3 regions of the Bacillus sp. MN7755 genome follow, and region 3 is predicted to be linked to each of the others. Evidence: riboswitches for the same ligand, from Rfam matches in the RefSeq annotation. Region 3 holds a riboswitch; each other region holds the start of a gene.
What was found. A riboswitch is a leader RNA that binds a small molecule or an ion and turns the genes downstream of it on or off. The one in region 3 is predicted to bind thiamine pyrophosphate.
Positions count from the first base shown of each region.

Region 1 (4,576 bases), on a different contig from region 3:
GACTTTTTCTATTTTTTCATATAAGGAGCTAATACTCTCAAAATTTCTTCCTTATCTTTCTTTAATTCAAGTGATGTTAACATATCCATCGTTCGTGGCCTAGGTAATTTCACTTGTACCTCCCCAACTATTGACGCTGGTCTTTGAGATAAAATAAATACGCGATCCGACAGCAAGATTGCCTCATCTAAGTCATGTGTAACCATAACGATTGTTTGCTTCTCTTGGTGCCAAGAGTTTAAAAGCCAACTGTGTACTTCCATTTTTGTAAAAGCATCTAATTTTCCAAAAGGCTCATCAAGTAGCATAATTGGCTTTTCACATAAATATGTGCGAAGGAAGCTAATTCTTTGACGCATTCCACCTGATAATTCATCTGGATAATGGTCTGCATATTCGTCTAACTCAAACTGCTTTAATGCTTCCATTCCCTCAGTTAACCTTTGTTTTTTCGGCTTTCCTTCAATTTCTAATGGAAGAACGATATTTTGCAAAGCTGATCGCCATGGCAGCAATAAATCCTGTTGCGGCATATAACTTACAGCATCTTGCTCTTGTACTTGCTTATCCTTATACGTTACATTCCCACTTGTTGGATTTTCAACATTTGCAATCATATTTAATAATGTGCTTTTCCCGCAACCACTGGGTCCTACAAAGGAAACGAATTCTCCCTCTCGTATAGAAGCACTAATATTTGCTAATACATTCTTTCCATCGAAAGATTTCACAATATCTTTTATTTGTAATCCACTCATTTTTCACTTGGAAGGAACTCATTTGTAAAGGCATCTTTCACATCAATTTTCTTCTTAATAACTTTGTTATCATATAAGAAATTCATGTAATTCGTCCAAACTTCTTCCTTCTGTACTCCCCATGCTTTTGCATCATCTTGATACTTCGTACTTAACCACTTTTGACTCTCTTGCACTAACTCTTTATTCACATCTGGAACAGCTTTAATTAAAATATCCGCTGCTTCTTTTGGTTCTTTAATTGCAAAATTATACCCTTCTGTCGTTGCATTCATAAACTTTTTCACAAAGTCTTTATCTTGCTTCGTATGTTTTTCACTTGTAATAATAACAGGGCTATAGAAATCGAGCGCTGGATCTAAGTCTTTCACCATAATTGTATTTAACTCTTTTCCTTGACGCTTTGCTTCAATACCATCCCAACCGTAATAAATCCATTCGAAATCAGCATCACGGCCAATTGATTTAAAGAAGTCTGTTTGTCCTAAAATGATTTTTTCGACTTTATTAAAATCAGCCTGATGTTTCTCCATAATTGTCTTCAACGTTGCTTCTTCTGCTGGTCCTCCCCAGCCTCCGTAACGTTTGCCTTCAAAATTTTTCGGTGAAGTCATGTTATCTTTCTTAAGTGACGCAAAAGCTGAAGTGTTATGCTGAATAATCGCCCCTACAGATACAACAGGAATACCTTCCACCCGAGCCAACGTTACATTTTCTTGTGCGCTTATTGCGAAGTCAGCTTTTCCTGAAGCTATCATTTGCTCTGCTGTTACATTGTCACCAGGCTGAATAATTTCTACATCTAAGCCTTGCTTTTTATAATAATCTTTCGCTTGCGCTACATATAAACCAGTATGATTCGTATTCGGGAACCAATCTAATACTACTTTTACTTTTTGATCTTTACTTGCACTTTCTTCTTTCTTCGCCGGATTACATCCAGCCACACCTACTGCTAATAAGGCAGCCAACATAACTTTTAAACCTTTTTTCATTTTCTGCCGTCCTTTCTATATATCCATGGTGCTGTTATTCTTGCCATAAACTCCACGATAAAATACAGACATAATGTCACCATAACAATAATTGCTGCAACACCAAATACCCGGGCAGTTAAAAAGGATTTTGTAGCCCTCGTAAGCATAACTCCTAACCCTTCGCTGGCACCGAGCCACTCTCCAATAATCGCTCCCATGACGCTATATGTAACTGCAATTTTCAAACCGGAGAAAAAGTATGGAAGCACTGCCGGAAACTTTACTTTCTGGTAAACTTGCCATTTCGTTGCCTTCATCGTTTGCAACAACTTCAACATATTTTTATCTACCGTTTGAAAACCTTCTAAAATACTAAGCGCAATCGGGAAGAAACAAACGAGTATTACTACCATTACTTTCGGTAGCATTCCATATCCAAACCAAATAATAAATAACGGTGCAAGTACAACGATTGGAATCGTTTGCGAAATAACAAGCAACGGATTTATTAAAATACGAAATAAAGGGATAACGTCCATAAGAATTGCAATACTTGTCCCAATTAAAATCGCAAAAAATAGTCCAATTATAACCTCTTGTAACGTTTGCATCGTATTCGGTAATAGTAAATCCTTCATTCCAATTAATTCTTGAACAATGGCAGAAGGCTTTGGTAAAATCCAAGGTTCAATTTTAAATAATGAAACAGATCCTTCCCATATTGCAATGAGAAGGATAAGCCAAATTGTTGTAATTATTTTAGATTGCTTCTGGTTTTGCATATTCATCACGGTACTTCCAAACTTTTTCATCTATCGTTACACCAGTGCTTGGACGGTAATGGATTTTAATAGAAGTAATCACTTCTTCAGCTCCAGCATCCACGCAAGCTTGTTGCGCACGTTTAACGACATCAAGAAGTACATCTAATTCTCCTTCCAGCGTTGTTTCCATTGCTCCTACTTCATAACGAACTCCCGATTGTTGTACAACTTCAATTGCTTTATCAACAACAGAATATACATCTTTTGTTTTTGCTTGTGGTACTACTGAAAATGACATTGTAACTTGTTGTGACATAATAATATCCCCCTTCTGAAATTAAATTTTAAAACAAGAAAAGGCTTTCCTACTACGTAGGAAAGCCTTGTATGCAAGTTATTATAGAATAACATATGCTACATCACTTTAAGTAACTCCCTACGCTGGCATTATCCAGATCAGGTTGAGGGTCGATGTTTGCTTACATCCTCTCAGCCAATTGGCTCCCCGGTCCTTAATTCGTTTTCATTGTAGCATGATTTATTTTATTGAACAAACAAAAGCATGTATAATCATTTCAGTTAACTCTTGAATTCTCCAATTAACTCTTGTAACTCCTGTGAAAGCCAGCTTAAAGAACTCGCTAATTCAGCAATATCTTGTACAGACATTTCCTGTTCTTTCATACTCGCTTCAATATTACTACTACTATTCGCATACATATTTGCGATATGTGATAGTTCATTTACAACACGAACAATATTTTCGCTATTTTGCAATATATCACTTGAATTGCTAGAAACAACTCTAACTTGATTTGTAACAGATTGTGCTGATTTTGAAATTTTTTCAAAGAAGGCACCACTACTTCGAACAAGTTTAATTCCAGATTCTACTTCTTTTGAAGCCTTTTGCATTGAAACAACAGCTTCTTCCGTTTCAGCTTGTGTTTCCCCTATTAATTTTGCTATATCTTTTGCTGATGCTTCCGTTTGCTCTGCTAATTTACGCACTTCATCAGCAACAACGGCAAATCCCCTTCTAGTTTCCTCAGCACGTGAGGATTCAATAGAAGCATTTAAAGCTAACGAATTAGTTTGGTTTGAAATACCTGTAATTACAGTTACAATATCATTAATTTCTTTTGATCTTGTTTCCAAAGAATAAATGATAGAAGATACATCCTGTACTGCATTTTGTATTATGTTCATTTGATTAATCGCCTGTTCAATAACACCATTTCCTTTTACTGAATGATGCTCCATACCTTCAGACTCTTCCGTCATTTGTTCTGCAGCATTTGTTATCTCTTCTATCCTATCTTCCATTTCATATACAATACCTAAATACTTTGGTACTGAAGTTTCTTGTGACTGAGTGCCCGCTCTTACCCCAACCATAGAACTTACGATTTCTTGAACTGCCATGCTATTCTCTTTCGTACTCACTGACAATTCTTTTGAAGATGAGGAAACCTGTTCGGCTGTCTGCTTCACTTTATCTACAATTCCTTTAAACTTCTCGATGGTATTATTAAAATACGCATTAATAATACCAATATCATCTGGTCTTTCTTCTAATTTAATACTCAAATCACCTTCACCGACTTTGCGCAACCCTTCACGTAAATCTCGCAATGGAGCAAGTGCGTTACGTACAATTAAGAATTGAATAACAGTTGCAATTAAAACAGAAATACAAATAAACATTAAACCTTGTATAATGAATTTTTCCTTTGTACTAGGAACAATAGAAGCATCTACATCGGCTGCAACAATTGCCACAATATTTCCGTCTCCATCTTTAATTGGCTCTAATATCGTTACCCATGATCCTAATAGATCTTCATATACTACTGTCATGTTTGCTTTTTTCGTGCTCATTACCTTATCGTATGCTTTCATCCAAAGATCTGGTTGTTTATAATATTCGCCCGGTCTTACTTCAACAACATTTGCTAAGTCTGTAGACAAGTCGACGATTAGTAACTCACCTTTTTCATTTTTTTTTGCTCCAACAATATACGTTTGTCCAACACTATTCAATTCTTCCGTTGCTTCATCTAATTTCTCTGTTAAC
Region 1 is NZ_BTRL01000005.1:94,499-99,074, forward strand. Features, by position in the region: gene ACYVEC_RS03715 (ABC transporter ATP-binding protein) at 9-758, opposite strand; gene ACYVEC_RS03720 (ABC transporter substrate-binding protein) at 755-1,753, opposite strand; gene ACYVEC_RS03725 (ABC transporter permease) at 1,750-2,523, opposite strand; gene ACYVEC_RS03730 (MTH1187 family thiamine-binding protein) at 2,495-2,815, opposite strand; TPP riboswitch at 2,916-3,017, opposite strand; gene ACYVEC_RS03735 (methyl-accepting chemotaxis protein) at 3,079-4,576, opposite strand, start outside.
Region 1: another riboswitch for thiamine pyrophosphate. It lies ahead of ACYVEC_RS03730 (MTH1187 family thiamine-binding protein); the one in region 3 lies ahead of tenA (thiaminase II).

Region 2 (4,576 bases), on a different contig from region 3:
TAAAATAGTTACGCCAATGAATGTAGCGATACTTGGAATAATGTGTGTCCATAGAGCACGTTTTGCATGTGGTTTTGTTTCAGCATCGCCTACAATCCACACAATAATAGGGAATAAGATAGGGGCAAATAATACACTAAAGTAAGATAAAGCTGCTAATATTTTGTTTCCGTTCATATATATCACCTCATAAATAATGTCCGTTGTTATACTATTATTATGCAATAGTTTTGGCAAGCTTACTATCGATGAACATTACAAGAACGTGACGATTTTGTAAGATTTTCTGATGAAATAATAAAATTTTCAAAAAAATCTTTTTTAATGGAAATTGTTATGGTACAGTATAAATGAAAGTTATTGAAAACGTTTTCTTAAACGTTTTTTTATTTTTAGGCTTAAAGGTATGATGACCTGATAGTCTACTGATGAGGTTATTCTATTTAAAAGGGGATTCTTTAGGGGGAGAGAACAATGAACACATGGACACAAGTTTATGATCCGTTCGGAAACATTTGGATTTCGGCAGCGGTCGCACTTATTCCGATTATCTTTTTTTTCTTAGCTTTAGCAGTTTTCCGCATGAAGGGGTATGTGGCAGGATTTATTACGGTTGTACTTACAATTTTAGTGGCGTTATTCGCTTATAAGATGCCGTTCACGATGGCGATGGCAGCGACCGGATATGGTTTTTTATACGGATTATGGCCAATTGCTTGGATTATCATTATGTCGGTATTTTTATATAAAATTTCTGTGAAAACAGGTCAATTCGATGTGATTCGTGCATCTGTATTATCCATTACGAATGACCATCGTTTACTCGTTATTTTAATCGGTTTTTCATTCGGAGCATTTTTAGAAGGGGCAGCAGGATTTGGTGCACCAGTAGCGATTACGGCAGCACTTCTTGCAGGCCTTGGGTTAAATCCTTTATATGCAGCGGGTCTTTGTTTAATTGCAAATACGGCACCAGTAGCGTTCGGAGCGATGGGAATTCCGATTACAGTTGCTGGACAAGTAACAGGTATTGATCCACATAAAATCGGACAAATGGCTGGACATCAATTACCGTTTCTATCATTATTTGTTCCGTTCTTTATCGTATTTTTAATGGATGGATTGAAAGGGGTAAGACAGACTTGGCCTGCTTTACTTGTAGCGGGTAGTTCGTTTGCAATTACGCAGTTCATTACAGCGACATTCTTAGGACCAGAACTTCCGGATATTACGTCAGCACTTGTAAGTTTAGTTAGTTTATCGTTGTTCTTAAAAGTATGGCAACCGAAAGAAATCTATCAATCCGGGCAAGCAAATAGTGAAGTAGCTGCAACAACAACGGCGGCATCGATGCCGAAATTAACGTTAGGAAAAGTTGTAAAGGCATGGTCTCCATTTATCGTATTAACGGTTATGGTAGTCATTTGGAGTCAAAGTTTCTTTAAAGCATTATTTGCTCCAAGAGGCGTGTTAGAAAGCCTTGTATTTAAGTTTGAAATTACAGGCTTGCATAATTTGGTAATGAAGGCAGAGCCTATTGTAAATAAAGCGACGCCTTACGAGGCAATCTTGAAGTTCGATGTATTATCAGCAACTGGAACAGCGATTTTAATTGCTTGTCTCATTTCCATGTTTATTTTGAAAATGAGTGTAAAAGATGCAGTAGTAACATTTAAAGAAACGTTAAGCGAATTGAAAATGCCAATTCTATCTATCGGATTCGTATTAGGATTTGCATTTATCGCAAACTATTCTGGTCTATCTTCTACACTAGCATTAGCACTAGCAGGAACTGGCGGACTATTCCCGTTCTTCTCACCATTCCTAGGCTGGATTGGCGTATTCTTAACAGGTTCCGATACGTCAGCGAATGCATTATTCTCAAATCTACAAGCAATTACAGCACAACAAGTTGGTGTATCTGAAGTACTTCTCGTTGCAGCAAATACAACGGGTGGTGTAACAGGAAAAATGATTTCTCCGCAATCAATTGCAATTGCTTGTGCGGCAGTTGGACTTGCTGGAAAAGAATCAGATTTATTCCGCTTCACAGTGAAGCATAGTTTATTCTTTGTAATTATTGTTGGTATTATGACGTATGTACAGGCATATTATTTAACGTGGATGATTCCATAAGTAACAAAAGAAATAAACTTTGCATTTTTCAGATTATCGTGTATGATGGGAAAGTATTGAAAATTAAATCAGTGATAAACTAGGGGTGCCTAACGTATGCGTAGGCTGAGAGAGAAGCGCGTGATCTTCTTAACCCTTTGGACCTGATCTGGCTCGTACCAGCGTAGGGAAGTTAACGGCTTTACATAATGATGTCTTTTATGAGCCAGGTCCTTATTTTTTTATGGACCTGGCTCTTTTTATTTTGGCATACGCTGGCCATATCTCGTCCTTGTCACGAACAGGGGAGGCAACAAAGGTTATGAAACAATCTGTTTCAGCTGAGCAAATTGAATTGAAATCGAGTTTACCAGGGAGTAAGAAAGTATATGTAGATGGACCACGCGCAGGTATGAAAGTGCCGATGCGTGAGATTGAACAAAGCGAAACGAACGGCGTCTCAAATCCGCCAATCCGTGTGTATGATACGAGCGGTCCTTATACGGATCCGGCGTATAAAGTAGAGCTGGAAAAGGGGATTCCAACGCCGCGCCACTCTTGGATTCTAGAGCGCGGGGATGTAGAGGCATATGGAGGGCGCGAGGTGAAACCAGAGGATGACGGTGTGAAAGTGGCTTCGAAACATACACCTATTTTCCCGCAAATGGATCGCCAGCCGCTTAGAGCGAAGCAAGGTGCAAATGTTACGCAAATGCATTATGCGCGTAATGGCATTATTACGTTTGAGATGGAATATGTTGCGATTCGTGAAGGCGTAGAGCCTGAGTTTGTTCGTAAGGAAATTGCAGAAGGTCGTGCCATTTTACCAGCGAATATTAATCATCCGGAAGCAGAACCGATGATTATTGGACGTAATTTCCACGTGAAGGTCAATGCAAATATCGGAAACTCTGCTGTATCTTCTTCTATTGCAGAAGAAGTAGAGAAGATGACGTGGGCAACGCGCTGGGGTGCAGATACGATTATGGATTTATCTACAGGTAAAAATATTCATACGACGCGTGAGTGGATTATTCGTAACGCGCCTGTACCAGTTGGAACTGTACCAATCTATCAAGCGCTGGAAAAAGTAAACGGAATTGCAGAAGATTTAACGTGGGAAGTGTATCGTGATACGTTAATTGAGCAAGCGGAGCAAGGCGTGGATTACTTTACGATTCATGCCGGAGTATTACTTCGTTACATTCCAATTACGGCAAAACGTACGACAGGTATTGTTTCCCGCGGTGGTTCAATTATGGCGCAGTGGTGTTTATTCCACCATAAAGAAAACTTCCTATACACTCATTTTGAAGAGATTTGTGAAATTATGAAGCGGTATGATGTTTCGTTCTCTCTCGGAGATGGATTACGTCCAGGTTCGATTGCAGATGCAAATGACGAGGCACAATTCTCTGAGCTTGAAACACTTGGTGAATTAACGAAAATTGCTTGGAAACATGATGTGCAAGTGATGATTGAAGGGCCTGGACATGTACCGATGCATTTAATTAAAGAGAATATGGAGAAAGAGCTTGATATTTGTCAGGGCGCGCCGTTCTATACACTTGGGCCGTTAACGACAGATATTGCACCAGGTTATGACCATATTACATCGGCAATTGGAGCTGCGATGATTGGTTGGTTTGGAACGGCGATGCTTTGTTATGTAACGCCGAAAGAACATTTAGGCTTACCGAATAAAGATGATGTTCGCACGGGGGTTATTACGTACAAAATCGCTGCGCATGCGGCTGATCTTGCGAAAGGGCACAAAACGGCTCATCAGCGTGATGATGCACTTTCAAAAGCACGCTTCGAGTTCCGTTGGCGCGATCAATTTAATTTATCTTTAGATCCTGAGCGCGCGATGGAGTACCATGATGAAACATTGCCAGCAGAAGGCGCGAAAACGGCTCATTTCTGTTCCATGTGTGGACCGAAGTTTTGTAGTATGAGAATCTCACATGATATTCGTGAATACGCGAAAGAAAATGATTTAGAAACGACAGAAGCAATTGAAAAAGGGATGAAAGAGAAAGCGAAAGAATTTAAAGACACTGGTAGTCATTTATACCAATAACACGTTACACCTCTTTACTTGATTGATCACACTGTAGTACCTAACTTAAATATAGAAGAAGCCCCCTTTGCTAAGACGGTAGCAAAAGGGGCTTCTGTCGTTTATAAGGCGAAGAAGAGGTGTACCCAGTAGTATAAGAGGAATAATGTGACGACTGTTGTGAGAGGAATAACGATAAGGGATACACTTAAATAGTCTTTCCATTTTACTTTAATTTTGTTTTGTTTCAGTATATACATCCAAATGAGGGAAGCTAGCGTACCGATTGGTAATAATAGTGAACCGATGTCACTACCAATAATATTTGCGAGGTAGATAGTTTTTAATGTGACTGGGTCTAGTCCCATTTCTGTTAACGTAATCGTACCAATCATAAGT
Region 2 is NZ_BTRL01000001.1:294,200-298,775, reverse strand. Features, by position in the region: gene ACYVEC_RS01585 (DUF4870 domain-containing protein) at 1-177, opposite strand, end outside; gene lldP (L-lactate permease) at 475-2,136, shown strand; TPP riboswitch at 2,208-2,323, shown strand; gene thiC (phosphomethylpyrimidine synthase ThiC) at 2,438-4,198, shown strand; gene ACYVEC_RS01570 (arsenic transporter) at 4,300-4,576, opposite strand, start outside.
Region 2: another riboswitch for thiamine pyrophosphate. It lies ahead of thiC (phosphomethylpyrimidine synthase ThiC); the one in region 3 lies ahead of tenA (thiaminase II).

Region 3 (4,576 bases):
GACAAAAGCAATGATAATAGATAAAAATACAGTATTTGTATTGTAAATGATTAAACAACAGATTAAACCTAAAAAGGCTAAGTATTCAATTAAGAGAGGTATATTGATATTGCGTGGCATACAATTTACCTAACTAAATATGGCAGTGGGTTTACTGCATTTGTTTTTTCAAAATTCCATTCTCCATTGTGTAATTCAAAATGAAGATGTTGCCCGTATGAATGACCTGTGTTTCCCATATGACCTACTAATTGTCCAGCCTGTACTTGATCACCAGCTTGTACAGTGCGATCTTTCATATGAGCATAGACTGTTGTATATAGTTTCCCGTTTAGTTGATGAGCGATGAACACAACATTGCCATAGCTAGCTGAATAATATGATTTCACAACTTTACCTGCAGCCGCAGCTTGGATAGAGACATTACCCTGAGCTGCAATATCTATCCCATAATGCATTTGTTCCCAGCGCATATCAAAGGTTGAGCTAATTCTTCCTTGAGTAGGGAATTTGAAAACTGCTGGAATGGAAGTAGGTTGAGCTGTTTGAGTTTGTGATTGCGTTTGATTTTGCACCACATAATGCTTTGCTACATATCCGTATCCTGTGCCAAAACGAATTTTATACCAAGTTCCGACAGTTTCCACTACTTGTATTTGTGTACCATTTTGTAATGAACCAAGTAGTGCACTACTTGTACTAGCATTGCTACGTACATTAAGTTTAGGTGTTGCAACTGTGTATTTCGTATTATTTTGAACTGTGATGCCTTTTACTAAAGGCTGTGAACCATTAGACACGAACGCCTTTTGTACGTAACCTGTTTTGCCATTATGTAAAATTTTATACCACTCACCTTGTTCTTCTTGAATGGTAACGAATTTCCCATTTGGTAATACATCTAAAATTGAAGATTCTAAATTAGGTTCAGAACGAACGTTTAATGCATTGGCATTAACAATGTATTGATTATTAGATTGAAGTTTGTTTTTTAGTAGAATAGCATCTTTTTGTACGTAACCTACTTTATTATTAACAGATACTTTATACCAGCTATTAGTTGTTTCAAGTATGTTTACTTTCGTATTAAAGCGAATTGTATCAATTGATGAGCTATTTGCGTTATCTTGTGTATGTAAGGCTACTTGATCGACTTTGACATATCCAGTTTTCACGTTAGATAATTGTTCAGCGTTGGCTGTTTGTACAGTTGTTTCTCCCATAGAAGGAAGTAAAGAGGCAATTGCGACAGTAGTTGCTGTTAAAGCAGTAGCTTTCATATTCATATAATAGAGACCTCCTCTAGTTGTATAGTTGTAATTTTATTATAGTATAAAGATATAATATAGTGGGTGTATTCACATAAATGTAATATGAAATCAATAAAAAAATAAATTTTTTGAGGATAATGATTCCTTATTATCCAATTAATTGGGATAATAATTTCTAAGATAGAATATAAGTATTATATAGTTTTGTTATTTTGTTGACAATTGAGAAAATTAAAACAGTTGATGATGTCTTATTACGGTGTTATACTGACAGTGATAATTTCATAGTTTGCTAGGAGAGCTGGTGTTGCCAGCTGAGAGTAGGCCGTAAGCCTTTGATCCTTTTCATTACCTGATCTAGATTATGCTAGCGTAGGGAAGCAATTCGGACACTAATAATGAGTCCCCGTTTCTTTGCGTATAGAAACGGGGCTTTTTTATTTGAAAATTTCATATTGAAACCACTAGGGGTGCTTGTTGTGCTGAGAGAGGAATAATCCTTAACCCTTATAGACCTGATCTAGGTAATACTAGCGAAGGGAAGTGGAGCAACGAATAAATTATAATTTTATTTGCTGTAACCACTTCTTATTTAGAAGTGGTTTTTTATTTAGATATATAAATTGAAAGGGGATAGAGAAATGAAATTTTGCGATAGATTATTAGAAACTGTACAACCAGTTTGGGAGATGAGTCATAATCATCCGTTTGTAGTAGGTATGGGAGATGGCACGTTAGAAAAAGATAAGTTTCAGTATTATATTATTCAAGATTATTTATATTTGTTAGATTATGCAAAGCTATATGCGATTGGTGTTGTAAAAGCAACGAATCCACAAGTAATGGGGAAATTTGCTGAACAAATTGATGGCATATTAAATGGAGAAATGACGATCCATAAACAATATGCAAAAAGACTTGATATTTCTATAGAAGAGATAGAATCTGCCAAACCATCTGCTAAAAATTTAGCCTATACAAATTACATGATGTCTGTATCTCAAAATGGCACACTTGCGGAATTAATAGCAGCACTTCTTCCATGTATGTGGAGCTACTGGGAAATTGGAAAGCGTTTAAACGATATTCCTGGAGCAAGAGATCATGAGTTCTTTGGTGAGTGGATTCAAGGATATAGTTCGGAAGAATACGGTAACCTTTGTATTTGGTTAATAGATTTATTAAATGAAATGGCAGTTGGAAAGTCTGACAAAGAGCTAGATCGATTAGAGGAGATTTTCCTATATTCCAGTCGATTTGAATATTTATTCTGGGATATGTCCTATCGTAAGGAGATGTGGGGATTTGAGGAGCAAGAACATACTACAGTTTCATAATGTTTCTTTTCATTATGATGAGAAACCAATCATCAATGAATTAAATGCTTCTATACGAGATAAAGAGTTTGTAAGTATTATCGGACCGAGTGGATGCGGGAAAAGTACTTTATTTCGCCTTATTACAGGTTTAGAAGAAGCAAGTACGGGACAGATAGAGCTGACAGAAACAAAGAGCCATCCTGTAGGATATATGCCCCAAAAAGATATGCTCCTGCCATGGAGAACGATTATTGAGAATGCTGCCCTGCCGCTAGAGTGCCAAGGTGTACAGAAGAAAGAAGCACAAATAAAGGCAAAGGAACTGTTACATAAATTTGGCTTACAAGGGTATGAGACAAAATATCCGAAAGATTTATCTGGCGGTATGAGACAACGCGTATCTTTTATTCGAACTTTATTAACAGGCGGGGAGATATTGCTGTTAGATGAACCGTTTAGCGCGTTGGATGCTTTAACGAAGGCATCTTTGCAAGAATGGCTGTTTGAACAATGGAAAGAGTGGGAAAAAACAATTTTATTTATCACTCATGATGTGGAAGAAGCATTATTTCTTTCTAATCGAATTTTCGTTGTAGAAAATCAACCGATAACTACTTTAACCGAGAAGATTGTACCGCTTGATTGTAATCGGACAAGAAAAGATTTATATAAGCATGAAGTGTTAGCGCTTAAAGATGAGCTTCTTAGTATGTTACAAAGGCAGGTACTCGTATGATGAACCGGTTGAAGGAACTATTACCTGCCCTTACACTTTCTAGTATTTTACTTGTCATGTGGGAAATAGGCGCAAGAGTTGTAGATGAGATGTACATTTTACCGTCACCGTCTGCAATTGTAATGAAGATATGGAAACTAAAAGATATATTATTTACGGTTCATTTGCCGGCAACATTAAATGTCGTTTTAATAGGGGTGGCTATTTCTATCGTACTTGGGGTAGGGCTAGCGATGTTAATGAATGCGAGTAATTGGATGGAGAGAGCATTTTATCCATTATTAGTTGCCTCACAAACGATTCCGATTACAGCGCTTGCTCCACTCTTCGTTTTATGGTTTGGATATACGATTTGGAGTAAGGTTGTTGTTACGGTTTTAATTACGTTTTTTCCAATTGCGGTCAATACGTATGATGGACTACGTAGTACAAAAATAGAATGGGAGGAGCTCTTAGTTACGTATGGAGCAACGAAAAAAGATGTTTTTCTTAAATTAAAGTTACCATCTGCTCTTCCTTATTTTTTCTCAGCTTTAAAAATTGCAGTTCCGCTTAGTGTGATTGGGGCAGCAATTGGTGAATGGCTCGGTGCACAAGCCGGGTTAGGATATTTCAGTAAAAGGATGATGACGCAATTAGACGGAGCGGGTGTATTTGCACCCATTGTATTGTTATCATTATTAGCTATTTCCTTTGTCATCCTTATTTCGATTTTAGAAAAGAAATTTATTAGTTGGAGGAAGCATTCATGAAATTTTTAAAACGCATCTTTGTGTTTACATTATTAGTTGCAATGATTGCTGGATGTTCTAGTAATTCAGCATCAGATAAGGGTAAGAAAGAAAAAGAAATAACGGTCATGCTTGATTGGTACCCAAATGCGGTACATAGCTTTATTTATGCGGCAATTGAAAAAGGCTACTTTAAAGAAGAAGGAGTAAAGGTGAATATTAAATTCCCTTCCAATCCGACTGACCCATTAACTTTAGCAGCGGCAGGAAAAGTAACGGTTGGCTTGTATTATCAACCAGATGTTGTTATGGCAAGAGCAAATGAACAAATTCCAGTGAAATCAATTGGAGCTGTCGTACGTTCCCCGTTAAATCATGTTGTATCACTGAAATCAGCAGGCATTCAATCACCGAAAGATTTAGAAGGAAAAACAGTAGGATATTCGGGGACACCTTTAAGTGAGATGTATTTAAAAACGATGGTAAAAGAAGCTGGTGGTAATCCAGATACAGTGAAAG
Region 3 is NZ_BTRL01000019.1:4,486-9,061, forward strand. Features, by position in the region: gene ACYVEC_RS21805 (hypothetical protein) at 1-120, opposite strand, end outside; gene ACYVEC_RS21810 (SH3 domain-containing protein) at 126-1,286, opposite strand; TPP riboswitch at 1,556-1,667, shown strand; TPP riboswitch at 1,728-1,830, shown strand; gene tenA (thiaminase II) at 1,913-2,608, shown strand; gene ACYVEC_RS21820 (ABC transporter ATP-binding protein) at 2,577-3,326, shown strand; gene ACYVEC_RS21825 (ABC transporter permease) at 3,326-4,078, shown strand; gene ACYVEC_RS21830 (ABC transporter substrate-binding protein) at 4,075-4,576, shown strand, end outside.